2 regions of the Paenibacillus sp. ATY16 genome follow, and region 2 is predicted to be linked to the other one. Evidence: a T-box and tRNA genes for the amino acid it is inferred to sense, from the RefSeq annotation. Region 2 holds a T-box; the other holds one or more tRNA genes.
The links. A T-box is a leader RNA that pairs with one kind of tRNA and senses whether it is charged. The one in region 2 lies ahead of CFI03_RS23530 (valine--tRNA ligase), so its partner is inferred to be a tRNA-Val.

Region 1 (16,324 bases), on a different contig from region 2:
CCCCTCATGTTACCCTTTGTTGTATCTTCTACTGAATCCGTTTACAATCCAATTGTAGGTTTTTTTCAAAAGGAGGTACATGTTTGACCTTTACCTTTTCTGTGTAAAATTCTGAACTCATTTCGAATCGGAGGCTATCATTCTTGAAAGGCTTCAGTCAAAAAATCAAATTTACTCCACGACACACCAGCCTTCAAACGAAGGTAGTTCTTATGTTTTTAGTCTTGCTGTTAGTTGTGCTGTGCTGCTTTTTGGCCTATGTGAATTGGCAGGTCATCCGGCCATTGAAGGAAAACAATGAAAACGATAAGCAGCTGACGGCAGCCAAAATCAGCGGGCAGCTGGACCAATATATTAAAAACCAGAATCAGCTGTCCCAGCGCGTTTTGTCTAACCAGCAAGTCGCGGCGGCATTATCCGGAGGGTATCATTCGGCGGATTCCGCTGAAGGTCTGACGCAGAGCCGCATATTGAAACAGATGATGTTCGAGGCAATCGGTCCCAGCGTGGATATTCGGGATATGATCATCTATGATCTTGAAGGAAGGGCGGTTTCTTCTTACATCGGTTATCCGTCAAACCCGCTGCTGCTCGAGGCCGGGCTGCGGACTGCAATGGATAACAACGACTATATTTTATACCAGCAGAAGAACGGCATAACGGCGTTTGATAGAGCGATTATCAATCAGAATGGCCAGATTTACGGCTATCTATCCATTCAGCTGGACCAATCCGAGCTGCAGCTGCCAACGGAAGACGTTGCGGTTGGCGAAGTCTATATCATGGATCAGAAGAATCAGCTGATTGCCCGCTCGAAGAATGCCAAGGAGCCGGATCATCTGGAGCTTATGAAGGCTGACCCCGAGAGCAGCGGGATGTACGTGGACGGCGATTCCAATTACATCGCCTATAACCATTCGGCCAGCACCGACTGGACAACTTATGTGGTTACACCGAAGCAGGCCGTACTTGGACCGGTCAATTCCGTCCAATATTTATCGATTACGCTTATTTCCATTCTGATGCTGTTTTCATTCGTGTATATTTATTTCAGTACCCGGAATCTGCTGCTGCCGATTCGGAAGCTGCGAGGCCAGATGTCGCGCATCAACTATAGCAACCTGGATGTCAGAGTGGACAACCGTTCCCATAACAACGAGCTGATGGCTTTAAGCGAATCCTTTCAGGAGCTGTTAGGCCGTCTCCATCAATCGATCGAAAACGAAAAGCTGGCGCTGCATGAAGAAGTGAAGGCGAGGAACTCGGCTCTTCAAGCGCAAATCTCGCCGCATTTTATTCACAATGTGTTATATTTGATTAGCATTGCCGCTCAAGAGGGTAAAAACAAAGCGGTATCCGATATGTGCAAGCATCTGTCCGATTCCTTGCGGTATATCGTGACGTCTCCTTACCAGCATGTTTCCTTGGCGGAAGAATTGGAGCATACCCGAAACTATTTGTCGCTTGTCGAGCAAAACTACGAAACCGATCTTGAATGGGAAATTATCGCCGAAGATGCTGCCGCCAATCTCATACAGCTTCCAAGGCTGGTCATCCAGCCGTTCGTCGAGAACTGTATCGAGCATGCGTTTACGAATACCGATCCGCCTTGGCGCATCAAAATTCTGGTCAAGCTGTATAACGGCATATGGGCCATTGAAATCAGCGATAATGGCGAAGGTATCGAAGCCGGCAAGATTAATGAAATCATGAATAATATCTCGAATTCCGAAGCAAGGGAGCATGAGCTCCATATGCCTTCAAGCTTTGGGAATATGGGGATTGTTAATACCGTGAACCGGCTCAAGCTCATGTATAAGAACAGGTTATTTTTCAATCTGTACAATAACGCGGGGGAGGAAAAAGGTTCAACCGTGCAAATTATCGCCTCTCTCACGAAAGACTTTTACTAGAAGGAGTAGAAAGCCTATGTTTACCGCCTTGATAGCCGAAGACAGCAAGCCGATACTGCGCAATATCAAGGCGCTTCTCGAATCATCCGAACTGCCGATCCGGATCGCCGCTACGGCCTATAATGGGGAAGAGGCACTGGATTATTTGAAGAAGCAGCCCGTCGACATCCTGATTACCGATATCCGAATGCCCAAGCTGGGCGGGCTTGAACTTATCGAGCAGGCTATGAGGCTGCATTCGTCTCTGAAAGTTGTGCTCATTAGCAGCTACAGCGATTTCGAATATACGCGGAAAGCGATTAATTTGCAGGTGTTCGATTATTTGCTGAAGCCCGTCGAGCGTAACCAACTGATCGAGGTTATGCAGCGTATCGTAGATTCGCTCGCGGAAAAGCTGGAGTACAGCCTGGAGCCTCTAAAGTCGATTGTGCCACCTGCCTTTCTATCCGGCTTGCGTCTTGGACCGCAATTTCATGAGCAGCCGGTCTCGCTGTTCCTGATTGGCAAGCAGCCTTTTACTCCGGATTCGGGCAATTGGAAGGTCGAAACGCTGCAAACGATGCTTGAAGCCATCTGCCAGCCGCAAAGCTGCTGGGTGCTTCCGGCCAAGGATTCGGACCGTTATCTTGTTTTTGTTCAGCCGGCTATGAAGGAGCGGTTCGCCACAACTCTTGCTTGGATGGAATCCATTGAACGTCTGCTGCTTAGCGTTGATATTGAAATCGCTATGGCGGGCTGTTTCCAGCCGGTAGATTTCAAACAGCTGCAGCTTCAATACGATAGGCTGAAAGGTCTGCTTGAAGAAGAAACGCTGCTGGATAAAAGAGTGCTGCTCGATACGGATTACCGCATTCCCGAACAAGCGGTGAAGGAAGCCATGATCAGAAGCTTTACCGATATGATCGAGCAGCGCCAATCGCAGCCATTCCTGATTAAACTACGAGAGTATTTGCAAATCTCCTATAGCGAGCATGCCCGATATGTCGATCTGGAGAGACTTGTATCGGCGATTGGGGATGCTTTCGTCCATGCTCTGCCGAGCAGCGGACCTGAGGAAAGGCTGGCAGCGGCAGCGGCTGTCAAAGAAATGCTGGAGCAAGGCAGCTACCAGAGATTCTGCGAGCAATGCTTGAACTGGTGTGCCCACAGCTTTGAGAAGCTGCAGCAGCGCAACCGGAAAAGCGGAGAAGAGCTGTTCGAGCAAATGGATGCTTACGTTAAGCTCCATAAATTTTCGCAGCTTTCCATCAATGATCTGGCAGCCAAATTCCATGTCAGCGCGTCCTATGTGAGCCGGATTATTAAGCGATATACGAACACAACGTTCGTCCAATATTATATGGAGATGAAGATCGGGGAAGCCTGCAAGCAGCTGCGGGCGAAGCCGGATCTGAAAATCAAGGAGCTCGCGGATGCTCTTTCGTTTAGCGACCAGCATTATTTCTCCCGCGTGTTCAAGGATCATACGGGAATTAGCCCAAGCGAGTATAAGGAGCAGTGTGTGATCTCAGAGTTTTAAAAAAACGGTGCATGGATAGTCCATGCACCGTTTTTTTTTTAGCTATAAGAATATCAAAGAATGTAACAATTATCGTAATAGCCGCTTGAACAGGCAATAACCAATACACGGCAATTCTCTCGTCTTTCAACTCTCATGAATATCGGAGGCTATCGCCTTCAGGGTCAAGTGTACAGGTCGTATTTCCCCTAAGTGAATACAATAAGCTGTAATCCAAAACTGGAAGGGGATAATTACAGTGAATCGCAACTATTACATGGGCATGGGCAATGTAGGTAGTATGAATGAAGCTAACTTTTGTCCCGATTGTCCAACGCAGACGATTTATGATCCTCCGATTACTCTATATGAGAACTACTACCATCCACAGCTTGTAAATGTCGTCCAAAATATTGAAACGGTGAAGCAACATCATTGTTGTCCCGTCTATCAGCATCTTTACACGCATACTGAGAAAAACGTTATGGTATCGAGCGCGAAACGCGGGAAACAAGTTAAAGCATCTTCCAAGAAACGTTCGAAAAAATAGAGCAAAAACGCGAATATCGTGTGAATTGGGCTGTTTTATTTGTGTGGAGGCGTGCGTGCTAGAGAAGGCATATACAATACCCTTAACAATAGAAGATCAGTAGGTTATGTATAAGGCACGGGTTTCCTGCACTCCGGTATCACTTCATATGAAATACCTGTACCAATAAGAAAACCCGCAGAGCCTAAGGCTTTGCGGGTTTCTGTTCGTATGATCTGTAGTGGGCTCGAACCACTGACCCCTACCCTGTCAAGATAGTGCTCTCCCAGCTGAGCTAACAGATCGTGTAAGTGATGAATATTAATATATCAGCATCCAAAATGAATGTCAACACAATTATTACCTTTTCTCAAACCCGAAAAACTGCTACGATATTTATCACATTAAAGGTCAAGCTGACAACAAGGAGAGACCGAAATGAAGACAAGCAGACAAAACGCGGAACACTACATATGGGGGGACCAATGTGACGGCTGGCATCTGCTGAAGCGGCAGGATTTGAGCATCATCCATGAGAAAATGCCGCCGCATACGGCTGAAACGCGCCATTACCACGAGAAGTCCCAACAGTTCTTCTTTGTTCTTGAGGGGACGGCGACTATTGAGATTGCCGGCGAGACTTTTGAGCTGGAAGCGCATGAAGGGATTCACGTAGCCCCGCATACTCCGCACCAGATGTTTAACCAATCGGATCGCGACATTCAGTTTCTTGTCATATCGGAGCCTACAACCAGGGGAGACAGATATCCTTCCTAATCAGTAAATAAACCGCCATTCGTACCTGATCGTAAGATCGTACGGATGGCGGTTTTTATGCATCAGGAGATCGAGCTGTATAATCTTGTTCCCCTTGGCTGCGTGCCGTGTTCGTCAGGCTCAAGCGTTATGCCAATAGAGTCAAAGGCAAGCGTATCGCCGGATATGGGCATCGCGAGTACCCCGATACCTTTGTCATCAACCCTGAAAGTACCGGCGCTATCCTTTTGCCCGGCATGGTTGAGCCATACCTGGTAGACAGTGCTGTCCTTGGAAGCGGGTGCGCCAAATACGTAAACGACAAATTGCTTATTGCTTCCGTTATCCACAATACAGGCGACGGCATAGGACGAAGCGACGTCATCCGATACCGGCTTTAAGGATATCAGCTGATTGATCTGGGAAGCGGATACGGACAACGCCTGTTCGATAGGGATAACGGATGGGCCGCTTCGGCTGCGATACAGCTCCACATTCCAAGCCGTGCCCGCAACCAATACGGCGAGTACCGCTGCGGCGGCAGCAGCCCAGGTCAGCTTGCGGAAGGAACGTTTTGCAGGGCGCGGTAGCACGGAGGCCAGCACGGCGTCCATGACCTGCTGCTTCAACTCGGCCGGCGGTTCGATCAGCTCCATATCGGAAGGGAGGGAGTCCCATACGAGCCTTAGCTCTTCGAGCTCGGTCTGGCAGGCCGGGCAGCCTGGAAGATGCCGTTCGAAAGCTTTCTTTTCTTTATCGGAACAAGCACCCGAAATATAGTCAAGGGCATTATGGCAAACCGTCACATTTTGCTGCTTCATGATTGCTCTCCTTCGGCCACGAGATGCCTGCGTAATATTTTTAAAGTCTGATGCAGACGGTTCTTTACCGTTCCTATCGGCTGGTTATATATGGTCGCAAGCTCGCTGATGCTATAGCCCTGCCAATAGAAATGCTCAAGCAAATGGATCTGCTGGGCGGACAAATCGCGGTAAGCGCTGCGGATCTGGTCCTTCATCTCGCTGTTAACGGCAGCCGTTTCCGGCGTCGCGGAACCTTCGTCGGGAATTTTGGCCAGCTGCTCCGGTTCGACTTGAACAAGGGGGGCCGTGTCTCTCCGTCTTTTTCGCAGCCAGTCGGTCGTAATATTGCGGGTAATGGTCAGCAGCCAGCTGGAGAACCTGCCTTGCTCGGGATCATAGACGGATTTGGTTGTCCATAATCGCATAAATACGGCCTGGACGATTTCTTTCGCGACATTCTCGTCTTTTAACGTTTTCCAGGCGAAGGAATAAACGAGAGACGAGTAACGGTCGTATAGAACAGAAAGCGCTTCGCTCTGCTTGCTCTGAATGAGCAGCATCAATTGATGATCCGTAAGCTCCCGCATACGATGGTACCTCCAAGAGGATAATATAAATCTATTCTATCAACTGTTTACAGCCTTGCAATACGTAAGGAAAACAGGGATAACCAAGTCTGGTTATCCCTAAGCTTATTTCTATTTGTCCGAGACGCTAATCGTGGCCTGCATGCCCGGATGCGGCATACAGTGATAAGCGAACTCGCCTGCTTTATCAAAGGTAACGGTCTTAGCTTCATTCTCGGCTAACAGCCCGGTATCAAAAGAATTGTCATCGGCTGTCGCGCTATGCTTGATTTCGTCCTTATTAATAAATTTGACGCGGTCACCCGGCTTTATTTCCAGCTTGGCAGGGGAGAAGGCGAAATTCGAAATTTCAACGATATATTCCTTGCCGCCATCGTCCGCACTCGACGCTGTTGCGGCAGGCGAGCTTTTTGGATGATCCTCGCTGGCAGCAGGAGATGTCTTCGAATCATCATCATCATCATCATCGTTCGTGCGCCCGCCATGATGATCATCATGGGTGGGGGCTGGCGAAGGTTTTGGCGTGACTGCTGCCGAAGCCTGCGGTTTGGCCGTCGCCGAAGCTTGGGGTTTCGCTGTTGCCGATGCTTCTGGAGCTGCAGACGGTGACGGCGATTCCGAAGGCGTGGCTGATTCATGCTGCATATTCTCGTGCTCATCACTAGACATAGATGCTTCCGGAGTAGGGCTTGGCGTGACGGTCGCCGCCTCCTGCGATGGAGGGGGAGCGGAGGCCGCCTTATCGGATGAGCTGCCGCATGCCGCCAGAAGAAACGCAAACAGTAGTCCGGATAACAGGAGCAGCAGGCTTTTGCTAGTTATAAATTTCATGATAAATCCCTCACTTCACAATAATCTGACCGGTCATAAACGATTTGTGCAGCTCGCAATAGTAATTGTAGGTACCCGGTTTATCCAAGGTAATCGTATAGGACTCTCCAGTTTTGAGCACGGGAACTTTAAAGCTGCCGTCGACGGCCACCGCGTTATGCTCCATCTCGTCTAAGTTAGTGAAAGTGATTTTGGAGCCGGCTTCAACGGTCAGAGGTTCCGTGCCGAAAGAGAACTGTTTAATATCTATCCGGTAGGTTTTGGCTTCCGGTGTCATGCCTTTAAAGGTAGACGGATTAATAACAAACCATACCTGGTTTACGTTCTGGCCAAGCACATCCCCGGATTGTGCATCCTTAATGAAGTAGTAGAGCGGGTAGCCTTTGTAAGTCCATTGCTCCGTGCCGTCGGCACGGGTGATGCTCGAGAAATCGGCTTTGTTCAGGAAAGCGGGAATTTGCAGCTCATCGGATGTGAACACGGGCCAGTTGACGAGGCATTGTCCACCGCAAGCATTGATATTCTCGGCATCCTTGGTGAAATAGTACAAGGTCATGCCGTTACTGTCGGTCAGATAAGCACCCAGCTTTTGATGGCTTCGCAGCTGAATTCTTTTCCCTTGAGGAAGGGCTGCGGATTGCGGGAGTACGCCTTTCTGCTGGAGGTTAACGAAAAAGGTTTGCCCTTGCGGGGTTTGCACGGTTAAGGCTTCGATAAGCGCTGTCGCAAGATGAGCGTTGGTCAGCGGACTGGCTGCCGCAATGGATGCCATCCCTTTGGAAGCGGCAAAGGTCAACGTATCCGCATAGGCGAACTCGGAACCGGAACGGAAGCCGATATTTTCGAGAAGTACTTTGTACAGCTGTTGAGCGCTGACGGGATCGTTCGGATGGAAGGAACCGTCCGGGTTGCCGGCCCAGCCCAGTTCAGGATGCTGCTTCAAGTAAGCGAGAATAGGAACATTGGATTTGCCTGCTTTGTCTGCGTCTTTAAAGGAAGAAGAGCCCGTGCCCGCCATGGCCTCCTTCAAATGGCCGTTCAGGCGCAAAGAAATAATGGCCGCCTGCATGCGGGTTGTCTGCTTGGCTAGGTAAGTTTCGTTAACGCCGCTGCCGTCGCCCAGCAGGAGTCCCAGCTTCGCCGCCGATTCTGCGTCGGTTGTCACGGAAGGGGGCTGCGTTTCCGCTGCCGAGGCTCCGATAACTGACGACAGCAGACTCGTTAAGAGTACCGCGGCAAACATAAACATGGTTAATTTTTTGGTGGTCATGAATAATCCTCCTTAAAAGAATAATGGTCTCTTATAGGAGGTAACGAAGGAAAGGAGAAAGCGGTTTGAAGGAAATTGAATTTTTTATCGGGGTTGCAAAAGAGGAAGGCCCATGCGCTTAAGCATGGACCTTTTGCGTCTCGTTATTAATGATTACTATGCGGAATATCGCATTTGTTCTGAATGAACCGGATCTGATTCTCGAGCCGGTTAATCTCCTCCTGCTGCTCGGCAGTGGAGGCGGATCCGTTTCTTAACGAATCAAGCTGCGCGATAAGGTTCGGCAAGTCGGAAGAAGCATTTGCGCAATCATAGCTGCTGTTCAAATCTAAAGTCATCGTGAAGTTACTCTCCCTTCGGTATTGTGAGTACGTTTGTCCGCCAATTAGTATGATCCGGATCGGCAATTATGATGCGAACTTGTGACAAAATTAGCATATTTTATTCTAGCCATACATACCTGTATAGAAAGCATTTGCATGACTAATAGGAGGCGGTATCGTTGGCACAGGAGTATGCCTATATGGCCGTATGGCTTCTGGGCTTGTTTGGCATCGTGGGTACGGTAATCGCATGTGTGGCAAGGTTTGTCGTAAATGATTCTTTATCGTATGATCAAACGCATGTATGGCGCAGAAAGCTGCCTCCCGAAACAAAGAAAAAATGACCATCGATTATGAGATGAAGAAAAAAAATCGGCTGTCCGCGATCGCGGCAGCCGATTTTCCGGTTTTAGAAGGTTGGCAGATTGTCGAGATTATTGTCCTTGCGGCCGTCCGCGTTAGAACGAAGATGCTCTTCGTGGTCACGGCCTTTAAAAACGTTTAATCCGGCAATTTCATTATTTTTAACCATCGACTGCGCGGTTTTGTAATCGACGACCCGGCCAGACGTTAATTGCAGTTCAACAATATCGCCGTCTCCGTTCTTGCGTACGGCAATGACTTCTTCTTGTGTGTGATCCATATTATCATCCTCCCGATGATAGTATGGATCGATTTGGCCCAATATATGCACGTACCTGCATGTACGCTGATTTTAACCTTTAACCGGAATGCATCCCTCTGCATAAGCTATACCTAGAGCGGATGTCTGCAGCGCCAGTAGCGCGGTGGATATCTGCTTGTTAGGTTTTAATTTCGTAAACGGCAAACTGCTCCACGAAGCGCATTTTTCCCGTATAACCGACGAACTCTTCCATATTGTCGTTATAGTGCATCAACCACACTTTCTCCTGGATGTCCTCGGGCAGCGTGAGCAGCTCTTCCAGACTCGCATGGACAACACCCGGGGAGACAAGCTGACAGTCATGGAAGATCGTTGATACGCCGTCCTCGATCAATTCCTTCAGCAATCCGCCGTCAAATTTCATATCCGCGGAATAGAAAAAGTTCTCGTTAAAGAGGAAGGAGTAGCTGAGCTTGCCCGCGATATGATCCGTCCGGATCAGCTTCACGCGAATTTCGGGATGGATCTCGTACGACTCGCCTTCCTTGATTGGACGAACATCAAAGAAATCGGACAGCGCGTTAAGCGGCTCCTGCGTCAAGCCTCCGCGAAGCGTCTGCTCCCATAATGGCTCAACCAGCGTATCGGCAATATACAGGACAGGCTTTTTGCCGTAACGGAACATCATCTGGAACGCGTATTCCTCCAGCCCGCCGACATGGTCGGCATGCATATGGCTGATTAGTACGGCATCGAGATCGTTAAACGAGTAACCGGCATCGTGAAGCGACCGGGGCAGCGTGATGCCGCAGTCCACGAGCAGCTTAAAACCGTCAACTTCAATTAAAGCATTATTATTCGAATACTTTTTCGCGAAAGCTCCGCCGGTGCCAAGCATTTGGATTTGCAAGCTTAGATCGCCTCCCTTTCTAGTTGTCTTCACTTTACCAAATAACGCAAGATGTTGACAAACAACAGATGCATAATGCCCTCCGCCTACATATAATGCAGAAGCAAAAACGGCGGGAGGATTGAATGAAAATGAGTGCAGCAGCGGCAAAGGGCAAAGGCAAAGTTGTGAAGAAGAAAAAGTCGTCCAGTGAAAGAAAGCAGTATTACTACAAGCTTGTGTTGTCCGACACTTGCGCGGTATGCAAAACGCCATGCGAGCGTGGGATGCGCTATTGGAAGCGAATGCAGGAGCCCGGAGCGGTGGGGAAGGGCGTACCTTGCATCTTGACCCGCACTTACAGCTAACCGCGGGCAATACGTAAGTATTTCCTGGGCAAGCGCATGATTCAACAGCTTTTGACAGATTCAGCCTTGAACGGTCAGGCTTAAAAACTTTTATTGCGGGGCGCAACTTTGGGCCAAAACCCGAGTATAACCAAACATCCAGACAAACCGGATGGAGGGAGGGTTAACAGCAATGAAAGTCGGATTCAAAAAAGTAGCTATTCTGCTCGCTATTTTGTCGGTATTCGGAGGTACGCTCATTTTCGCCGATTCTGCATCCCAGAAAGTACGCGTTATTGTAAACGGCAGTGAGCTGGATGACGGCGGCATTATTGTGGACGGCAAAACCTACTTGCCTCTTCGCCAGATGGTAAACAGCCTGAATGCGCTTGTTGACTGGGATAATCAGAGCAAGAAAGCGACAATTAACAAGCCTAATGTCCATATGATTCTGTTCCAGGATAAAGTCATCTTTGGCAATGTGGACAAAGGCAACAAATATACGTTTAATGTCTTCTCCCAAATCGACAATCTTAAGACAGACATCTCTGCTGTAAAAGTGTCGATTACGGACCCTTACGGCACCGAGAAGGTTATTCAATCCCAGAATGTCAGCATCACGAAGGATAATTTCTGGTACCGGACGGAGGATATCAAATACAACTTCGAGTACGCCGGCAAATACGCGGTACGGTTCTATTTGAAGACATCGCCATCGGATGACTGGACGGTTGTATCGGAGAAGCTCATCACATCCCAGTAAAACTAAGGCTTTGAATAAGGACGCTCCGGACTACGGCCGGGCGTCTTTTGTTTGACCGGCGATTCTTCGCATGGTACGATACGTAAGTATGTATAAATAACTGAAATGGGGTAATTCCATGAGCGAGCATCAACATCAGCACGGCGAAGACTGCGGCTGCGGACATGATCACGAACATGATGAGCATGTGTTCATCGTGACAGACGACGAAGGCCAAGAGCGTGAAATGGTCATGGTCTATACATTTGAATCGGAGAACAACGTTTACGCGGTATTGCTGGATCGCAACGATCCGGAGGCTGACGGCGTTATCTTCCGTATTGAAGAAGAGAATGACGAAGCATTCCTCGTTGGGATCGAAGACGATGCGGAGTGGGATCGCGTAACGGCGATCTACGAAGAAATCGCGCGCACCGAGAACGAGAACAAAGAAGGTTAATGACCTAAAACACCCGTCTATTCCAAACGGCTGCTTCAGCCTTGGATAGACGGGTGTTTTTTTGTATGTCATTTACGCGGATTATAATAAATCGTTCGGCCGTTAAACATCGTAAGCTCGGCAAGCAGCTGTTTGGCTAAATACTTGCAGAGCTCGTTAGCTTTGGCTTTGTCGCCATGGGTGGACCCGTCGGGAAGGACGACTTGAATCGTGGAAGGGCCCTCATCTCCATTGCCAAACACGATATATTTGTATCCGGGATTGGTGCCTTGCAAGTAAAACCATCGGTCATCCTGTTTCGATTCGAACGTATACGGAAAAGCCGCTTTTGCGTAATCCCAGTCTAGCTGCGTTCCGGTTAAAGCGGTCTGCTCCCGGTAATGGATTAGCTTTTCCTTCAGTTCTTCCAGCGGAAGCTCACTAACGGCAGATCCTTGAACAAGCTTAATAAATGCGCTTTGACTCATTCATCCCACCCCCACCTCATCATAGCATGGCGCTCTAAAGGTTTACAATAAGTGGAATCATGCAAAAAGCCAACAGCTTCGCCTAAGAGCTCTGCCGTTGGCTTTTCGTTTAGAAGATCGCGTTTTCTTCCACGATGACTTTAACGAACTGAATGCTGCGATCCTCCGGCCCTTTGACAGGCAGTCCGACCTCAACATGATCCACGATATAGTCGATGTTTTTCTGCGAGATAACTTCACCAGGAAGCAAGATCGGAATGCCCGGCGGATAGACGTAAATAAATTCGGCGATAATCCGTCCGGCTGACTCTTTGAACGGTACGATTTCCGTCTCGCCATAGAAAGCGTCGCGCGGCGTCAGGGACAGCTGCGGGATATCCGGAATTTTTACGACAAGCTCGCGGGCTTCCGCGCCTTCATGGTACGTCTCCGACAAGCCGCGGAGCGCTTGCAGCAATTTATCGACCGACTCGGAGGTATCTCCGGGCGTCACGAGGCAAAGAATGTTATACATGTCGCTCATCTCGATCTCTACGTTGTAGTGATCGCGGAGCCAGTTCTCAACCTCGTAGCCGGTTACGCCAAGATGGCGGACATGCACCGTAACTTTGGTTGGATCATAATCGTAGGTCGCTTCGTCGCCGAGAATATCTTCGCCAAAGCAATAAAGGCCAGGGATCTGATTAATCCGTTCACGGGCATATTGGGCAAGCTCAATCGCTCTCTCCGCAATTTCATGGCCGTTAATCGCCAGATTGCGGCGGGACGTGTCCAGTGAAGCGAGCAAAATATAAGATGTCGAAGTTGTCGTCAGCATACTCAGGATCGTCTGGATGCGGAACGGGTTGATCCGACCTTTGCGTACGTTCAAGACCGAGCTTTGCGTCATGGAGCCGCCAAGCTTATGTACGCTTGTAGCTGCCATATCGGCACCGGCCTGCATGGCGGACATCGGGAGCTTCTCATGGAAATGAATAAGTACGCCATGGGCTTCGTCGACAAGAACCGGAATATCGTAGCTGTGAACAAGATCCACGATTTCCTTCAGATTCGCGCAAATGCCGAAGTAAGTCGGGTTAATGACCAGAACGGCCTTGGCATCCGGATGACGGTCCAACGCTCGTTTCACCGAGCGGGTCGTAATGCCGTGGTCGATACCGAGATTCGAATCGCGCGCGGGCGAGATAAATACCGGACGCGCGCCGGCGAAAATAATGGCGGCCATAACGGACTTATGAATGTTGCGCGGGACGATAATTTTGTCGCCCGGGCTGCAGACCGTCAGAATCATCGTAATAATCGCTCCGCTGGTGCCTTGAACGGAGAAATACGTGTAATCCGCGCCAAAAGCATCTGCCGCAAGTTTTTGCGCTTCTTCAATAACGCCGGTCGGCTGATGCAAGTCATCAAGCGGAGCTATATTTATAAGATCGATCGACAAGGCGTTGTCGCCGATAAATTCGCGAAACTCAGTATCGCTGCCGAGACCTTTCTTATGCCCCGGAATATGAAATTGTACCGGATCGTTCTCCGCATGGCGGCGGAGTGCGCTGAAGAGCGGGGTTTTGTTATGATCCATCGCTTTCGTCCCTGCCTTTCGACTGTCGTCTAATGTCTAATGTACAAACAAAGTTGAGTATAGCAAAAACAAGTCGGAATGCAAGCAACAATTTTATTGATGAAGTCAGGCATTCCGAAGCTGGACTAGTATTGTTCTCCATTTGTTCATAACTATGGCCAGCTTGATATGATACGATAAGGGATGGGGTGAAGACAAAATGCGAGATAAACGACTTCTTATAGTAATGGCTATTCTAATGACCACCTTCATCGGGTTCGGGATTATTATTCCTGTTATGCCTGAAATGATTAAAGCCGTCAGCCCGGGTAACGCCGAGCATCATACGGGTTTAATGCTTGCGCTCTACTCAGCTGTATCGTTCATACTCTCTCCATATTGGGGAGGCTTATCCGACCGGATTGGCCGGAGGCCGATTATTATCATTGGCGTGACCGGTTTTGCAATCAGTTTCTTCTTGTTTGGCTTATCTTCCGACAATTTAACCATGATGTATCTTTCCCGTATTCTCGGGGGCTTGTTCTCCGGGGCGGTCACTTCGGTTATTGTCGCTTACGTAGCGGATATTACGCCGCCGGAGCAGCGTACAAAAGGCATGGGACTTGTCGGAATGTCGATTGGCTTCGGTTTTACGATTGGTCCCGGCGTAGGCGGTCTGCTTAGTCAGGTTTCGCTCGAAGCCCCTTTTTACGCGGCATCGATAATGGCATTAATTACTTTGTTCTTCGCAATAACCAAGCTGAAGGAATCGCTGCCGCCCGAGAAGCGGAGAGCTGCGGGCGAGAAGCGGGAATCCCGCTGGTCGGCTTTTACCGGGCCGCTTAAGTTTCTGTACGTTCTTGCGTTCTTCGTTACCTTTACGCTTGCCGGCATGGAAGCAACGCTGCAGTTCTTCGGCATTCAGCGCTTTGACGTAACGCCGGTGCAGGTGGGCATGCTGTTCTTCGTATGCGGCTTTGTTGGCGCGCTTGTGCAAGGCGGTGTCGTTCGGCGGAGAATCAAGCGGGGGCAGGAGCCTCAATACATCGCGCTTGGCTTGATCATTTCGGCCGTTGGCTTCTTCCTGCTGCTTGCTGCCCATTCCTTGTGGTGGGCTACGATGTCGCTTGCCGTATTCGGCATTGGCAACTCGCTGATCCGTCCATGCGTAACCTCGTTAATTACCCAGAAGACGAAAGTGGGTCAAGGCGTTGCCTCCGGCCTCAGCTCTTCGATGGACAGCTTGGGACGTATTCTTGGACCGCTTGTTGGTTCGTTCTTGTTTACGCTCGATTTGCGCCTGCCATACGTTTCCGGCGGCATTCTGTGTCTCTTGGCATTGATCCTGCTTGTACAGTTCCGCAGAATGGACGGTACAGCGGGTTCTACCGCAGCACAGGAATAAGGACTGGCGTTAAAGCCGGCATCTCATGAATATATGAGAGGCCGGCTTTTTTTTGTTTTTTCCAGAGAATGGCATGTACCAGGCCCGCATATAAATGAGGTAGAGCAAAAAGAGGTGAAAGGTAGAATGGGGATTCTGTCATGGCGCAGGTGGGCGGCCATCATTTTGGGGAGCCTGCTGATATCGGTCGGGATTAATTTTTTTCTGATTCCGTTGATGATTCTGGACGGGGGGCTTATAGGGATCGCCCTTATCGTCAATTATCTGCTTCACATTCAAGTGGGTCTGACCATGCTGCTATGCAGTATCCCGATTTTTGCCCTGGTCTGGTTTCAAAGCCGGAGTATGATCTACCAGAGCCTGAACGGCCTGCTGTTATCCAGCTATGTCATCGATTTGCTCAGCCCCTACCGGTTCCACTTTCTCTATTACATTGAATGGACTCCGTTTACGCGGGCGGTGCTTGGCGGCTTTTGCATTGGGACAGGCCTCGGTATCATGCTAAGGAACGGTACTTCCACGGGAGGGACGGATCTTCTGGCCCATTTTTTGTCCCGCTATATACCGTTAAACGTTGGGGTTATTATTTTTTTAACGGATTTTATCATTATCGGAACGGGGGCCATTCTGCTTCCTGAAGATACGTTTCTGCTATCTCTAATAACGGTTGCGGCAGGTGGGGTGGCGACAAGTCTATGCACGTGGAATTTACCGCATAATCACCAATTCAAGCATCATTAAAAGCCGAAAGCATCGCGGGAAGCCGCTCTCATGCAAGAGAGGGGTACTCGCGATGCCTTCGGTTTTTTGCTTCGTACGTTTACGGCGCTAACCCCTTCATAATAAAAGCGATAGTCGCTTCCCGTTCCTGCTCATCATTCCAGCTGCTGCCTTCCCGTTTGCCGTAAATCATTCGTATGGCGGCATATCCAATGAGCGAGGAGACTGTAAGCCTAATGATTGTATAAGGCGACCAGTTCACAAGGGTGCCTTCTTCCTGGAACCTGAGGATGTTGGGGGTGACCTTTTCGAATACTTTCGCGAGAATCAGTTTCTCGAATTGCTCCTGCAGTTCCGGATGGAATGGGATCTCTTGAATAAAAATTTTCAGTACGTTTAAATGCTTCTCAAGAAACGCCAGCCTGTTCTCGAGAATCGCGCGAAGCATCTGATCGTAGCTGTCGTATTTGCTGTCCAGCACTTTATAGAACTCCCTCATCACAAACGGCGCGACCAGCTTTGCCATCACCGGTGCCACGATGGAGACTAGCAATTCTTTTTTCGTTTTGTAATGGCGGAAAATCGTACCTTCCGCCACACC
Region 2 (16,324 bases):
CGGCAATTATCGCATACCCATCGCATCGCTAGCAGGATTAGAGGAGGAATTTGAAATGGCATTTCCCATTGTGAGACACCGCAGATTGCGTCAATCGGCCGCTATGCGCAATATCGTACGCGAGACCGTACTGACGGCGAATGATTTTATATATCCGATCTACGTGAAATACGGGACGAACATCAAAGAAGAGATTAGCTCGATGCCCGGCGTATACCGCTTCTCCCTTGATCTTCTGGAAGCGGAGATCCGCGAGATTACTTCTCTTGGCATTCAAGCGATTATGCTCTTTGGTTTGCCTGACCATAAGGATGCTGAAGGTACTTCGGCCTATGATCCGAACGGAATCGTTCAGGAAGCTACGCGCCTGATCAAGAAATGGGCGCCTGAGCTGATCGTTATGGCGGATACTTGTCTCTGCCAGTTTACCGATCACGGACATTGCGGCATGGTGCATTTGGATGAAGCTACGGGAACGGCGGTTGTGGATAACGATCCTTCGTTGTCGCTGCTCGTTCGCTCGGCCGTTTCCCAGGCGGAAGCGGGTGCGGACGTGATTGCTCCATCGAACATGATGGACGGTTTTGTATCGGCTATCCGCGAAGGACTGGATGAAGCGGGCTTCAGCCATGTTCCGATTTTGTCGTATTCGGTTAAATATGCTTCCGCCTTCTACGGTCCTTTCCGGGATGCAGCGAAGTCCGCGCCGCAGTTCGGCGACCGCAAGACGTATCAGATGGACCCGGCTAATGCCCGCGAAGCTTTGCGCGAAGCGGATTCCGACGTGTTCGAAGGCGCGGATATGCTCATGGTCAAGCCTGCCCTTTCTTACCTTGATATCGTTCGCCAGCTTCGCGACAGCTTTGATCTGCCGATCGTTGCTTACAACGTAAGCGGTGAGTATGCCATGGTGAAAGCCGCTGCGGCAAACGGTTGGATTGACGAAAAGGCGATTGTGCTTGAGAAGCTGATCAGCATGAAGCGCGCCGGCGCGGATCTGATCATTACTTACCATGCGAAGGATGCTTCGCGCTGGCTGAGAGGAGAATAACGAAGGATGAGCAGATCGATTGGCAATAGACGCGATGACCGTTCGAGAGAGGCTTTCGCCCGTGCGAAGCAGGTGCTTCCCGGCGGCGTGAACAGCCCGGTGCGCGCATTCAAATCCGTAGGTCTTAACCCGGTTTATATGGATCACGGAAAAGGCAGCCGCGTATATGATATCGATGGCAACAGCTACATTGATTATGTGGGATCCTGGGGACCGCTCATCATGGGGCATGCCCATCCCGAAGTGATCGAAGCGATTAAGAAAACCGCGGAAAAAGGAACAAGCTTTGGCGCGCCAACCGAGCTGGAAACTCTGATGGCCGAGCTGGTCGTTGAACGCGTTCCATCCGTTGATATCGTCCGTATGGTTAACTCCGGTACGGAGGCGACGATGAGTGCGCTGCGTCTTGCGCGCGGTTATACGAAGCGCAGCAAAATTTTGAAATTTGAAGGCTCCTATCACGGGCATGCCGACAGCCTGCTTATCAAAGCCGGCTCAGGCGTAGCCACGCTTGGCCTTCCGGACAGCCCCGGCGTTCCCGAAGGCGTGGCCTCACAAACGATAACCGTTCCATATAACGATCTGGAATCGGCTAAGCTGGCCTTCGAAAAATTCGGCGAAGAGATCGCCTGCATTATCGTCGAGCCCGTAGCGGGCAATATGGGAGTTGTCCCGCCGCTGCCGGGCTTCCTGCAGGGGCTCCGCGAGTTGACGGAGCAATACGGCAGCCTGCTCATCTTTGACGAAGTTATGACCGGCTTCCGCGTCAATTACAGCTGCGCGCAAGGTCTGTACGGCGTTACGCCGGACTTGACCTGCTTCGGCAAAGTGATCGGCGGCGGTCTGCCAGTTGGCGCTTACGGCGGCAAACGCGAGATCATGGAAATGATCGCGCCAAGCGGTCCGATCTATCAAGCCGGCACCTTGTCCGGCAACCCGCTTGCAATGGCAGCCGGCTATACAACGTTGAAGCTGTTAACGAAAGAAACTTACGAGCTGCTCGAGCGTCAAGCCGTCCGTCTGCAGCTCGGCTTTGAGAAAAATGCCGCCAAGCATGGCATTGCAACAACGATTAACCGGGTTGGTTCGATGGTATGTCCGTTCTTCACCGATACGCATGTCATTAACTTCGAGACCGCCAAGACGTCTAATCTTGAACAATTCAAAGCTTACTTCTCTGCGATGCTTGATCTGGGCGTAAGTATTGCTCCTTCGCAGTTTGAAGGCATGTTTGTGTCCGCCGTCCATTCGGACGAGGATATCGATGCAACGATTGCCGTCCATGACCAGGCACTTGCAAGCTTATAAAATGTAGAACGGGAAGGTTTGATATCCATGCATAAACGTCCTTATCGACGCGAGGGGCAATGGCTTTCGCTTCTGCCGGCGGATTTGGCCGGGCAGACGACAGGCAAGGATTCGGCTTCCGGGCAGCTAACGGAGCAGCTTTCCATTCCGGAGGCCGGCAGTCATCCGCATCTTGTGCGGCAATGGCTGCTGGCCTGTTCTTTATTTCCGGCAAAATGGATTAACCGTCTGTTCTCGGTTGGCGGTATCGGTTGGGAGGGAGAGAGGATTCGCCTCCTAGCTTTCCCGCCGATAGACCCCGTCTCGGATCCGTTATACCGCAAAGCAAAGAGCGGCGGCTATTCCTCTCTAACACAGGCAGCGGAGGTCCTCTATGAGGATGACTTCTGCCTTGTCCTTAACAAGCCAGCGGGTATGCCGGTTCACGAATCCCATGCCGGTCAGACCGGTACACTGGATGAAGCGGTGGCGCGATGGCTGCTGGAGCAAGGGGATCCGCTTCCCGTCCGGCATATTCATCGTCTGGATGACGATACATCCGGTCCGGTGCTGTATTCGAAGAATGATCTAGCCCAATGGGTGCTGGATGAAGCCATGCGCGAGAAACGGATTGATCGGCGTTATCTTGCCGTCGTCCAAGGAAAGGTGAAAAAGCCGTCCGGCACGATTAATGCTCCGATCGGCAAAGACCGTCATCATTCTTCAAGGCGACGCGTAACGCCCGGCGGCGATCCGGCTATTACCCACTATGAAACCATTCGCGCTTTTTCGGATGCTACTCTTGTCCGTTTGCGTCTGGAAACCGGCAGAACCCATCAAATTCGCGTGCATATGAGCCATCTTGGCCATCCCTTGCTTGGCGACAAGCTGTACGGCGGAGATACGAGACTGCTGCAGCATCAGGCGCTCCATGGCGAACGGCTGCTTTTTCCTCATCCATGGACGGGTGATTTCGTAGAAGCGGCCGCAGCGGAGCCCGAATGGCTTGCGAATCTTCTTGACAAGCTGGGCAGACGGACAAATTGATAGTCATGCGCCTTATTTCCGCGCCATATAGATAGTAGTGAATGTAACTTTAGCCCAAGCTTTAGGCATTTGCTTTTCATTTATGGTATTGGGAGGGAGGATATCGCGTGACAGATCAATCCAAAGGCTTGCGATTTGATTTGTATGAGCGTATTCATTTGCCGGATGAGGTAGCGGCGATTGACGAACTGGAGGAAATTGAGCTAACCCCGCGTATTCAGGTGATTGAGCAGGGTGATCATGCGGTGCTGAAAGGGCAACTGCTCTTAAACGGCGTGTATCGCGGCCAATCGGACGGAGGAAGCCTGCAGACGCTGGAGCACTGGATTCCGGTCGAAATTACGCTGCCGCTCAACCGGGTATCTCGGCTTGACGACATTTCGGTAGAAATCGATAATTTTGACGTAGATTTATTGTCCGCGCGGACGCTTAACGTGACCGGCGTGTTATCGCTTAGAGGTATACTCGTTGAACCGCTTCCCGATGCGGAAGAGGCATGGCGGGAGGAGCCGATAACGGTCGTTCATGAGCGCGAGGCTTCGAATGAGGAATCCGATTTCGAGGCAGAGGCGCAATCGGACATTGAGGCCCAGCCTCAGGAAACGTGGCAGTCCGTGACGCAGCAGCCTTATTTTACGGGCTATGCAGGCCAGCTTCCTGGAACGCAAAGAGCTCAGGAAGAAGAGTTCGAGGAAGAAGAGGAAGAAGAAAGCTTCGAGGCATTCGAGGAAGAGGAGCAGGAAGAAGGGATAGACGAAGCCGAAGAAGCCGATGCTTCCGTCACGATTTCGGCTTCGCCGAGGGACAGCGGCTGGTCTGCTTCGCAGTGGTTCCAATCGAGCCAGCCGGCCAATCAGCCTGGAACCCAGCCCGAGGCGCAGTCCTATCAACCTGCGAATCAACAAAATGCTGCTTCGTTCTATCAGCCAACCGTTCCTCCTCAGGCGCCCCCGCCTTCGCAGAGGGAGAATACTTACGAGTTCGAACAGGAAGAAGAGGAATGGCAGGAGGAGTCATTTGCCGAACAAGCGGATGAGCCTAACGAGGAGGCATTTGCTTCTTTCGGCGGAGACTCGGCAGGCGAAGCGGAATGGCAGGCGCAGCCGGAGGCTCCCCGCGTGCCGGACAACGAGAAGCAGGAGATCCGGATAGGCGTCGGCAGCAAGCAGCCGGAAAACAATCCGGAGCAAGCGCCCAATGTTGGTCTAATGACGCTGCTTCAAACGAGCAAGCGCGAGCAGGCTGCGCGACAGGCGGCGGAAGAGGTTGCAGCCAAGCAAGCCGAGCAGGCTAAAACCCGCTCATCCGGCGACGATATCGAGTGGAAGACCTTATTCCTCGGCAAACAGTCGGAGGAGAACGAATTCCGCAAAATCCGTGTCTGCATCGTCCAAAGAGATGAGACGCTGGAGTCGATTGCGGTCAGATACAGCCTCAATCCTCGCGAAATTTTGCTGTATAACGGCTTGAACGAATCTTCCGTCGCGGAGGGTCAGCTGCTTTATATCCCATAATTAAAAAAAGCTCCTCCGTTAGCCCTCCCGAGGCTGACGGTGGAGCTTTTTAATTAGATTTAAACAGCGGATCAAGCATGGTGATGCAGAAGTTGTCCGCAATCTGTTCGATCGAATAGCCCAGCACTTTCGAATAATAGATAAGAGATTCGGGAGCCATGGCACTAATCATCATATGGGCCGTAAACTCGGGGACGAGTGCAATAATCTCGTCCTTGCTCTGTGCCTCCCGGAGGAGAGACAAAAACAAATGGTTTAATTTCCTGTAGCTCGGACTTTCAAAGAAATCCATCTCATCCGGCTTGCAAGGTCTGCTGACCTTAATCACATTCAGCCATTCCAGCTGATCATTAGAAAAGTAGAGCAGACGACGGAAAACAGCCGTCAGTCTGTCATGAACAGGCTTATCGGCGAGCGGCTCGAGCAGCAGGCGGATTTCCTCCATCAGACTCTCGAAGGTATCATTCATTAAGTCCATACATAAGTCGGATTTATTCGCATAACGCCTGTACAACGTGCCTTGTCCAATCTGAATTGATTTAGCAATCTGGTGCATGCTGACGGCTTCAACACCGTGTTCGGCGAAAAGGGACCTGGCGGCTTGCAGGATCATCTTGCTTACCTCTTGCGAGTCCTTCTTTTTATCGTTCATGCGAGCACCCTCCAATTTAACAAAAAATAAATAAAGCTAGGCTGTATTGACAACCGGACAATTGTCCGGTATCATACGTTAGCGGACAATTGTCCGCAGTCGTCTTACGCCTTACCCATTTTACTGCTGGATCATGAAGAGGTCAAGGCGTCAGCAGTTTTACAAGAAAGATAAATAGAGAAAGATATTTAGGAGGAGAGAAATATAATGACTGAAGCAAATGCAACAAACAGCTCCATGTCTATTAAATCCATTATGGTGCCGCTTCTGGCTATCATTGTGGGGATGTTCATGGTAATTCTTGACGGTACAGCCATGAACGTGGCAATTCCGAAATTGCGTGAGGACTTTGGCGGGGCATCGCTGTCACTTGTACAATGGACCGTTACCGGTTATGCATTGGCGCAAGCTGCTGTTATTCCGCTGGCTGGATGGTTGTCTGACCGTTTCGGAGCAAAGCAGATTTACCTTACTTCGATCGTATTGTTCACAATCGGCTCTGCTTTGTGCGCTTTTGCGACAACTGCCGAGCAATTGATTATTTATCGTATTATTCAAGGACTGGGCGGCGGTATGGTTGCCCCGATTGCAATGGCGTTTACTTATCGCTTAAGCCCTCCGGGCAAACAAGGCGCAGTAATGGGAATGATCGGTATTCCGATGCTGCTCGCACCTGCTCTTGGTCCGGTACTTGCCGGCTGGCTCGTTGATTATGTAACTTGGCATTGGATTTTTATTATCAATATCCCTGTTGGGGCGGTAGCCGTACTCCTTGGTCTTCGTACACTGCCGGCATTGGCACGCCAATCCGTTCCGCAGCTTGATCTACTTGGTATGATCTTTGCGCCGCTTGCCTTTGCAGGCCTAGCGTACGGCGTCAGCGAAGGCGGTACGGACTGGGGCTCTACCAAAACTTTGACCGGTCTAATTGTTGGCGGCATTTCGCTCATTATCTTTATTATTGTTGAATTGAACCGTAAGCAGCCTTTGTTGGAACTTCGTGTATTCAAGTCTGCGGATTTCTCCAAAGGTATCGTTGTTCAGTGGGTATCTCAAATTGCACTCTTTGGCACCTTGTTCTTGTTCCCGTTGTTCCTGCAAACAGCTAAAGGCTACTCCGCTCTTGATACTGGTTTGATCCTGCTGCCGCAAGCGCTAGCTGCTGCGATCTTTATGCCGATCGGCGGGAAGCTTTTTGATAAGATTGGAGCCCGTCCGCTTGTTATGAGCGGACTTGGGATTGTTACGATTGGCGCATTCTTGCTCTCTAACATTTCAGCCGATGCAACGGTAGGCACTTATATTCTTCCGCTCATTTTACTCGGAGCGGGTATGGGCCTCTCGATGATGCCGCTTAATACGCATATTATTCAAGCAGCACCTCCTGAACTGGTTGGCCGCGTAACTTCGCTTACAAGTGCAGCCCAGCAGGTAATGACGTCCTTTGCAGTAGCGGGTCTTGCGACGATTCTCGCTAGACGCACCGAGCATTATATGGCTGCGGAAGGCATTAAGAATCCTGCTGATATTACACCGGCTATTGCATCCCATGTTGCTTCTGCTTCTTATGGAGACACATTCCTAATCCTAACGATTGTTGGTGTTGTAGGTACATTAGTAGGTTTCCTGCTCTCGAAGCCAAAGCGCGCGGAAGGCGCAAGCACGGAAAAAGCCGACATGCCAATGATGATGGGCCACTAATTAGGCGTAGACGCAAGTTGACTTTCGGGGGCATCTTGGATAAAATATGCTATATCTGATTTTTTTCAACATATATTGACGTTGAAGGGGAAGAGTAAGCAGCCAAGCCTTCAGAGAGCGGGACTGTAACGCTGAAAGGTACCGCAGGAATTTACTGCTTCGCTTGTCGCCCCGGAGTTGCTTGAATGAAGCGGGTTCATCCGTTATTTCAAGCCGGCCGCAGCCGTTATCTGTTTGAGTGCCGCGCTTGCTTTGTCTGAGGTGCGGAACAAAGGTGGTACCACGGAAGATAACCTTTCGTCCTTTGCTATAAGGGCGGAAGGTTTTTTTGTATTTCTATCCATGCAATGACAGGAATGGCAATGCTTGCGAAGTAAAATTCTGGTTTATGCTTGCGAAGCATGAATCACCACAAACGGTTGATAAACAACCTAGATTGGCAATTCATTTTAGGAGGATGTAAAGATGTCAGACAAGACAACAATGCCGACGACTTACGATCCGAAGGCAGCCGAGCAGAAGTGGTACGACTTCTGGCAGCAGGGTCAATTTTTCAAGGCGGGCCAGCGCCCGGAAGCAAAGCCTTTTACGATCGTAATCCCGCCGCCAAACGTTACGGGGATGCTTCATATCGGGCATGCGCTCGATTTCACCCTTCAAGATATCATTATCCGCACCAAACGGATGCAGGGCTTTGACACGCTGTGGCTGCCTGGCACCGACCATGCGGGCATTGCTACCCAAACCAAGGTAGAACAGAAGCTGCGCGAACAGGGGCTGAGCCGTTACGACCTTGGCCGCGAGAAGTTCCTGGAGCAGGTGTGGGACTGGAAAGAGCTATACGCGAACACCATTCGCGAGCAATGGGGCAAAATGGGACTGTCTCTGGACTATTCCCGCGAACGTTTTACATTGGACGAGGGTTTGTCCAAAGCGGTACGCGAAGTATTCGTCCGTTTGCATGAGAAGGGCCTTATTTACCGCGGCAAAAAGATTATTAACTGGGACCCGGCGGCCCGCACGGCTTTGTCCGATATCGAAGTAGAGTACAAAGAGCTGAACGGCCATCTGTACCATCTCCAATATCCGCTCAAGAACGGCAGCGGTTATGTTACCGTTGCAACAACGCGTCCGGAGACGATGCTTGGCGATACGGCCGTAGCGGTCCATCCGGAAGACGAGCGTTACAAGCATCTGATTGGCCAGATGCTCGTACTGCCGGTAGTTGGCCGCGAGATTCCGATTATTGCCGATGATTACGTGGAGAAGGATTTTGGATCCGGCGCGGTAAAAATTACGCCTGCGCATGACCCGAATGACTTCGAGGTTGGCCTGCGCCATGACCTGCCGCAAATCATCGTCATGGATGAGACAGGCACGATGAACGAGCATGCGGGTCCTTATCAAGGTCTCGACCGTGCGGAATGCCGCAAGAAGCTGGTGAAGGATCTGCAGGAGCAAGGCGTTTGCATCCGCATCGAGGACCACGTGCATCAGGTGGGCCACAGCGAGCGCAGCGGCGCGGTTGTTGAGCCGTATTTGTCGACGCAATGGTTCGTTGCGATGAAGCCGCTGGCTGAACGCGCGATCGAAGCGCAAAAATCCGGCAATGGCGTTAACTTTGTACCGGACCGCTTCGAGAAAATTTATTTGAACTGGATTGAAAATGTCCGCGACTGGTGTATTTCCCGCCAACTGTGGTGGGGCCACCGTATTCCGGCATGGTACTGCGAATCTTGCGGCGAGATGCATGTTGCCCGCGAGGACGTAACGGCCTGCGCGGCTTGCGGCAGCACATCGCTTCGTCAGGACGAAGACGTTCTGGATACCTGGTTCAGCTCCGGGCTCTGGCCGTTCTCCACGCTCGGCTGGCCGGAAGAAACGGAAGACTTCAAACGTTACTACCCGACGGATGTTCTTGTAACGGGCTACGACATCGTATATTTCTGGGTTGCGCGCATGATCTTTACGGCGCTTGAGTTCACGGATCAAATCCCGTTTAAGGACGTACTGATGCATGGTCTCGTTCGCGACGCGGAAGGACGCAAAATGTCCAAATCGCTTGGCAACGGCGTTGACCCGCTTGACGTCATCGAGAACTACGGTGCCGATGCGATGCGTTACATGATCTCGACGGGCAGCACGCCGGGTCAGGATCTGCGCTTCCGGATCGAGAAGGTCGAGCAGGCCCGCAACTTTGCGAACAAGATTTGGAACGCCTCCCGTTTCGCTCTGATGAACCTTGAAGGCTTTGCGGCATCCGACATCGATATCAAGAGCAATCTCGGTACGGCTGAGCGCTGGATTCTGCATCGCCTGAACGAAACGGTGCGCGAAGCGACCCGTTTGATCGACAGCTACGAGTTCGGCGAAACCGGACGTATTTTGTACAACTTCATTTGGGATGATCTGTGCGACTGGTACATCGAATTTGCGAAGCTGAATCTGTACGGCACTGACGAGCAGGCAAAGCGTGCAACGCAGTCGGTTCTGGCTTATGTGCTTGACCGTACGCAGCGTCTGATTCATCCGTTTATGCCTTATATCAGCGAAGAAATCTGGCAGCATCTGCCGCATGAAGGCGAATCGATTACCGTAGCCGCTTGGCCGGTATACGACGAGGCTCTTGAAGCGCCGGAAGCGGTAAAAGAGATGGAGCTTCTCATGGACATTATCCGTGCGGTGCGCAACGTTCGCGCGGAAGTGAATGTACCGATGAGCAAGAAGGTTGAGCTAATGATCAAGCCTTCCGGCGAAGCCGAGGCGGCGATTGTCAGCCGCAACGAGGAATTTATCAGACGTTTCTGCGGCACTTCGTCGTTTGAGACCGGTCTTGGTCTGGCCGCTCCGGATAAAGCAATGACGGCAATCGTAACCGGTGCGGAGCTTTACTTGCCTCTTGCGGGACTGATCGATATCTCGCAGGAGATCGCCCGTCTCGAGAAAGAGCTGGCAACGCTGAGCTCCGAAGTAGAGCGCGTGGAGAAAAAGCTTGGTAACGAAGGTTTCGTTGCGAAGGCACCGGCTAAAGTCATTGAAGAAGAACGCGCCAAAATGGCAGACTACGCAAGCAAACGCGATAAGGTTCTTGCGCGCATCGAAGAGCTGCGCAGCTAATGATCTGATGGAAGAAGGACGTTTACGATGATCGAAAACGGAACAGAAACGGAACGAAGCGGCATGCTTCGTTCCTATAAGGAAGCGGTCGATTGGATCAACGGGCTTATTCCGTTCGGAATCCGCCCGGGTCTTGACCGTATCGAGGAGCTGCTGGAGAGACTGAATAACCCTCACCGCAGGCTCAAATTCATTCATATTGCCGGTACGAACGGCAAAGGTTCAACCTGCGCGTACCTAACAAGCGTATTGATGAAATGCGGATATGACGTAGGGACGTTTACTTCGCCTTACATTACGAAATTCACAAACCGATTCCAATATAACGGCCAGGATATCGAAGAAGAAACTCTCCTTCGTCTAGCCAATGTGCTTAAGCCGCATGTAGAGGAATTAACGGAGACGGAGTTCGGCTCGCCTACGATGTTCGAAGTATCTACGGCTCTTGCCATTCTGTTCTATGCGACCGTTACTTATCCGGATTACGTCGTTTGGGAAACAGGGCTCGGCGGAAGAATGGACGTGACGAATATCGTTACGCCTATCATCTCCGTCATTACGAATGTCGGCCATGACCATATGGACCGGCTTGGCAACACGCTCGAGGCTGTAGCCTCCGAGAAGGCCGGCATTATTAAAGCCGGCGTTCCGGTAGTTAGCGCAGTGGATCAGCCTGAAGTCGTTGAGGTTGTGAAGAGGTCGGCAGCGGAGAAGAAGAGTACGCTGTATCTGTTAGGCGAGCAGTTCAACATCAAGGAGCTGTCCAGCGAAGAGGATGAGCAAACCTTCCGTTTCGAAGGCATGTTCCGTTCGATTGAACCGCTCACGATTACGCTTAATGGCGCGCACCAGCGGACGAATGCCGCCGTTGCGGTCATGACGCTTGAAGTGCTTCGTCAATATTACGCATTGATCGTAGAAGACGACGCTCTCGCAGAAGGGCTGCGCGAGGCGAAATGGCCGGGACGTCTCGAGATGGTATCCCGTTCGCCCCGCATTCTGATTGACGGAGCGCATAATCCGGAAGGCGCTGAATCGCTTGTTCAGGCGCTTCGCTCGACTTACCGGTATGACCGTCTTCACGTCATGATGGCGATGGTAGAGAATAAGAATCATCGGGATGTTCTAAAGCATATACTACCAATAGTGGATACGCTTATCGTGACCGAGCCTGATTTCCGCAGCAAGTTTGATGCGGAGCTTCTCGCCGATCTTGTCCGCGAAGTGAAGCCCGCGGAGTCTTCCTTTGAGCTTATCGTGGAGAAGGATTGGCGCGAAGGCCTCCGCAAATTGCAACAATTGACCGGGGAAACAGACCTTGGGGTTGTGACTGGTACGCTTTATTTGATAGGTGACGTTCGCTCCCGCATATTGTACAACTCGGATTCTGAAAAAGGTTGGTGAACCGTCTTTGAATACGGCAGAACATGTTCATTTCATCGGAATCGGCGGTTACGGCATGAGCGCAATCGCCCGCGTTATGCTAGAAATGGGATATAAAATTACCGGTTCCGATGTAGCCCGTCAGGAATTGACGGAGAAGCTTGCGGCGAAAGGCGCGCAAATCTATATCGGCCATGAGGCGGAGCATGTCAAAGGCGCCGATCTTGTCGTTTATTCGACGGCGCTCTCGAAAGACAATGTGGAGCGGGTGGCAGCGGAAGAGCTGAATATTCCGGTGCTGCACCGTGCGCAAATGCTTGCGCGGCTCATGAATGCCGGCAAAGGCGTAGCCGTAGCCGGAGCGCATGGGAAGACGACTACTTCCTCCATGATTGCGCTTGTTATGGAAAAATGCGATGCGGATCCAACTTATATTATCGGCGGCGAGATCGTCAATGTGGGAACGAACGCAAAAGCCGGCAAAGGCGAATACGTCGTTGCGGAAGCGGATGAAAGCGACGGTTCATTCTTGCAGTATCACCCAAGCATTGCTATTGTAACGAATATTGAGCCTGACCATCTGGAGAACTACGACGGTGATTTCGGCAAGCTGAAAGCAGCGTACGTCAAATTCCTGTCCCAGGTGAAGTTTGGCGGCAAGGCGATTGTATGCGCGGACGACGAGACGATCACCGAGCTGCTTCCGAAGCTTGATGCGGACACAGCCTCTAAGCTGATTACTTACGGTATCGACGGCGATGCCGAGTATAAAGCGGAAAATATCAGCCTTGGCGACCGCAAGGTATCGTTTGAAATGACGCATCGCGGTTCGACGCTTGGCACCATCGAATTGTCCGTTCCGGGCCGCCACAATGTGTACAACGCGATGGCAACGGTCATTACCTGCCTGGAAGCAGGACTGTCATTTGATAAGGTTGCGGAAGCCATTCACGAATTTATCGGAGCGAAACGCAGGTTCCAGGTGCTTGGCGAAGTGAATGACATTCTGGTCATTGACGATTACGCGCATCATCCGACGGAGATTCAGGCAACGATAAGCGCAGCAAAAGCAACGGGTAAGCGTATTATTGCGGTATTCCAGCCTCAGCGCTACACGCGCACCTTCTTCCTGCTGGAGCAGTTCAGCCGGGCATTCCCGGAGGCGGATGAGGTAATCATTACGGATATCTATTCGCCGGCTGGCGAGCAGCAGATTGAAGGGGTTCATTCCCGGAAGCTGGTTGAGATGATCAAGACAAACAGCAATGCGAACACGTCTTATATCCCGACGAAAGAAGAGGTGCTGGAGCATTTGACCGCCAAGGTTGCTCCAGGCGATCTTGTTATTACGATGGGTGCAGGCGACATTTGGAAAACGGCGGATGCGCTTGCGAAGACGCTGAAAGCAAAAGCATAAACCATAAATCAAGCATGGCGAAGAACGCCCTGAAAGCCTCGAACGAGGTTTTTCGGGGCGTTTTTTTAGTGAGCGAGTCAGGCAAATCTATCATAATTCTCTATCGAATCTCATAGAGTAGCAGTAGAAGAACGGGACAAGGAGAGAATGACATGAACAAGAATAACCGGATCACTTACCGATTTGACCGCACTGGCCAGAGTGTTGAAGACAAAGGCCGCAAGGAAATCAGCGCTAAGCCTCAGCAAGCCCCGGAACGGGAGCAGGGCAAGCCTTCGAATATTGTGCCTCTCTATGCCAAAACCGAATATGAGACTGCGGAAAGCCCGTTTAGTCCCTGGATGAGTCCGTTTCAAGAGGATGTCAGCGCGCTTGAGGATCTGATTCGCGAGACGGATCCAAAACCGGCTCCAGCAGCGGAGAAGATGCAGGCAGCTCCCGCCGCTTCACTGGTATCAATGCCAAAACTTGTTCAAGACTCGGCCGTTCTTGACTCTCAGCCGGAGCCTGGACAGACAGCCAAGCAGCCGCATCGCCCAGCGCAGTGGCATCCCCGTCAAAAGGCGCAACCCGCGGCAGAGTCGATCCCGCTGTCCGAACCAAAGTCCGCTTCAAAGTCCGCACCACCAAAGCCCGCACAGCCAAAGTCCGCACAGCCCGAGATGCATGCCGTGCCTATGCAACAGGAATCCGATCCTTGGGGCGAGCTTCAGCACTATCCGGAGCTGGACGTGGACCTGAACATGAATAACAATGGACAGAAGGCAAATCGCTGGTCCGGTCCCGTTCATAATTATTCCGCGCCTCCATCCTGGATCAAAGTGTTTCTATCGGTAGCCGGAGCGCTGGCAACGGGTGCGTTGTTCGGCTACTTGCTGCTCTCCCTGTTTACGAATACGCCGGATCAATCCGATTCCAATAATAAGCTGGCCAATCCCGTTAACGGATCCGTAACGAATCCTAGCGCGTCGCCGAACGGGGATAAAACGAATGCGAATGGAGGCACGTCGAGTCCTTCGACTGGTCAGGCGGCAGGCCGGGTGAAGCTGGACATACCGCTTCAGTCGTATCAGCTGCTTCAATACGGGGTATTCAGCAACACGGAAGGCAGAGACGCTGCCATTAAGGAACTTTCGGATAAAGGGCTGGCTGCTGCCGGTCTGCAAACGGCTAACGACTACCGGGTATATGCCGGAATGGCGATAGACCGTGATCGGGCACTTGCCCTCAGCAATGATCTTGGCGAAGATGTTCCCGTCTATATCAAGCAGATCGACATTCAAGTGCCCGAGCAGTTCCCGTTTGCGGGAGACGCCAAAGCGGCAGCGGCATTTATGAACAACACAATCGGTCTGATCGGCATGCTAGATGAATTGGCCTTAACGCAGCTGGAGCAGCCAAGCTTGTCGCCGCTTAGCTCCGCCGCTGCCGAATCCTGGAAAACCGAGTATCAGAAGTGGACGGGAAGCGTAAAAGCGATGCAGGCCGGCGTAACGGATGAGTCCGGAAAAGCATTTCTCATAAAATTAATTCAATCTATGAATACGGCGGCCAAATCGCTAGAGGAATACGATAAAAAGCCGTCGCAATCGCATTTGTGGGCTGTCCAGGACGCGCTGATGGACGCGGTCGCAACGCAAAAACAATGGTATGAATCGATCAACGCATTGTAAACGAAATCGAACCTAAGTATAATAGGGAACAGGTGTCAATAAATGGCGAGAGGCGTTGAATAATGAAGAAAAACGGCTGGATTTTATTGCTTTTCCTCGTGCTGGGCTTAGTGGCCGGCGCACTCGTTGCGCGATGGCTTGAGCCGGTATCCGGAATCTCTTTTTTGACCAAAACAATCGATACAACCTGGTCTCCTGCCGTTGATCTGTATGTGCTCAGCCTGGATCTGAATGTACATGTTCAAATTAGTTTGTTCAGTATTATTGGCGCTCTAGCCGCTATTTGGTTATATCGTAAAATGTAAACCGGCCAAACGGCCGGAAATGAAGGAGCAAGTGGGACTTTTGAGCAAGTATGAATCGACTAAACCGATCAGCCAGCTTGTGCTGGCATCGTCGTCACCGCGCCGGAAGGAACTGGTCGCATCCCTGGGCCTTTCCTTGCCGGTTTATATTTTGTCCTCTGATGCCGACGAGTCGGTACCTTCCGATTGGGCGCCTGCGCATATTGTCGAGCAGCTGGCTCTCCGCAAGGCGCACGCGACCGCAGCGATTCTGAAGGAACGCCGGGAAGAGAATTGTTCTCTCGTGGTTGGAGCAGACACGATTGTTGTTGTAGACGGCCGGGTGCTTGGCAAGCCGAAGGACCATGAAGATGCATTGTCCATGCTGCAGAGTCTTCAAGGACGAGAGCATGAAGTTTATACGGGAGTGGCTTGCGTGGTTGCGGAGACCGGTGCCGAGACTTCCGCGCATCGGATGACGAAGGTTTATATGAAGCCGATGCGAGACGAAGTACTGAAGCGGTATATCGCAACGGGCGAACCCGATGATAAAGCAGGTGCATACGGGATTCAGGGACTTGGCGCAACGCTGGTCGAGAAGATTGACGGCTGTTATTTTAATGTCGTTGGCCTGCCGGTGTCTCTGTTGTCGGACATGCTTGCTCAATACGAAATTCAGGTTTTCTAGATTAACTTTTCATGAAGTGACCTTGATTTGGACATAACACCAAGTAATGCCATATCATTTTAGCTGGAAGAGGCAGGGACGGACATGGAGCAAGGCAATCTGTTACGAAATGTCCCCCATGAAGAGCGACCAAGAGAACGCATGATGCAATATGGGGCCGAAGCGCTTAGCCATACCGAATTGCTTGCGATTCTGCTGCGTACGGGTACAAAGCAAGAATCGGCTGTGCATTTGGCTGGTAAGATATTGAAAGAATGCGGAAGCTTGCGCAATTTGCTCGATATGAGCATGAGCGAGCTGACGGCTATAAAAGGGATCGGACCGGCAAAAGCGGTCCAACTGCGGGCTGGAATCGAGCTTGGACGCCGTATTGTACGGAGCGGACAAGGCGAGATTGTGACGGTACGTAAACCGCAGGATGCTGCGAACTATGTGATGGAAGAGATGCGCTACCTGAAAAAGGAGCACTTCGTCTGCCTGTTTCTGAATACGAAGAACCATATTATTGCC

Region 1: it has a tRNA-Val gene. The T-box ahead of CFI03_RS23530 (valine--tRNA ligase) is inferred to sense a tRNA for this amino acid. The anticodon was not compared.

The regions. Positions count from the first base shown of each region.
Region 1 covers NZ_NMOK02000023.1:299,177-315,500, reverse strand. The annotation lists gene CFI03_RS14320 (sensor histidine kinase) at 213-1,913, shown strand; gene CFI03_RS14315 (response regulator transcription factor) at 1,930-3,432, shown strand; gene CFI03_RS14310 (hypothetical protein) at 3,671-3,961, shown strand; tRNA gene CFI03_RS14305 (tRNA-Val) at 4,173-4,245, opposite strand; gene CFI03_RS14300 (cupin domain-containing protein) at 4,379-4,717, shown strand; gene CFI03_RS14295 (anti-sigma factor) at 4,780-5,517, opposite strand; gene CFI03_RS14290 (RNA polymerase sigma factor) at 5,514-6,086, opposite strand; gene CFI03_RS14285 (cupredoxin domain-containing protein) at 6,198-6,917, opposite strand; gene CFI03_RS14280 (plastocyanin/azurin family copper-binding protein) at 6,928-8,187, opposite strand; gene CFI03_RS14275 (DUF2524 domain-containing protein) at 8,334-8,525, opposite strand; gene CFI03_RS14270 (hypothetical protein) at 8,690-8,854, shown strand; gene CFI03_RS14265 (DUF3892 domain-containing protein) at 8,920-9,153, opposite strand; gene CFI03_RS14260 (MBL fold metallo-hydrolase) at 9,314-10,045, opposite strand; gene CFI03_RS14255 (hypothetical protein) at 10,177-10,392, shown strand; gene CFI03_RS14250 (stalk domain-containing protein) at 10,565-11,134, shown strand; gene CFI03_RS14245 (DUF1292 domain-containing protein) at 11,253-11,573, shown strand; gene CFI03_RS14240 (DUF1885 family protein) at 11,642-12,040, opposite strand; gene CFI03_RS14235 (aminotransferase class I/II-fold pyridoxal phosphate-dependent enzyme) at 12,150-13,619, opposite strand; gene CFI03_RS14230 (MFS transporter) at 13,819-15,003, shown strand; gene CFI03_RS14225 (YitT family protein) at 15,130-15,744, shown strand; gene CFI03_RS14220 (TetR/AcrR family transcriptional regulator) at 15,824-16,324, opposite strand, start outside.
Region 2 covers NZ_NMOK02000040.1:56,644-72,967, forward strand. The annotation lists gene hemB (porphobilinogen synthase) at 56-1,051, shown strand; gene hemL (glutamate-1-semialdehyde 2,1-aminomutase) at 1,058-2,359, shown strand; gene CFI03_RS23510 (RluA family pseudouridine synthase) at 2,387-3,385, shown strand; gene CFI03_RS31370 (LysM peptidoglycan-binding domain-containing protein) at 3,493-4,899, shown strand; gene CFI03_RS23520 (TetR/AcrR family transcriptional regulator) at 4,949-5,551, opposite strand; gene CFI03_RS23525 (MDR family MFS transporter) at 5,759-7,252, shown strand; T-box leader at 7,325-7,560, shown strand; gene CFI03_RS23530 (valine--tRNA ligase) at 7,718-10,369, shown strand; gene CFI03_RS23535 (bifunctional folylpolyglutamate synthase/dihydrofolate synthase) at 10,397-11,773, shown strand; gene murC (UDP-N-acetylmuramate--L-alanine ligase) at 11,781-13,169, shown strand; gene CFI03_RS23545 (SPOR domain-containing protein) at 13,322-14,842, shown strand; gene CFI03_RS23550 (DUF4321 domain-containing protein) at 14,905-15,147, shown strand; gene CFI03_RS23555 (Maf family protein) at 15,167-15,814, shown strand; gene radC (RadC family protein) at 15,899-16,324, shown strand, end outside.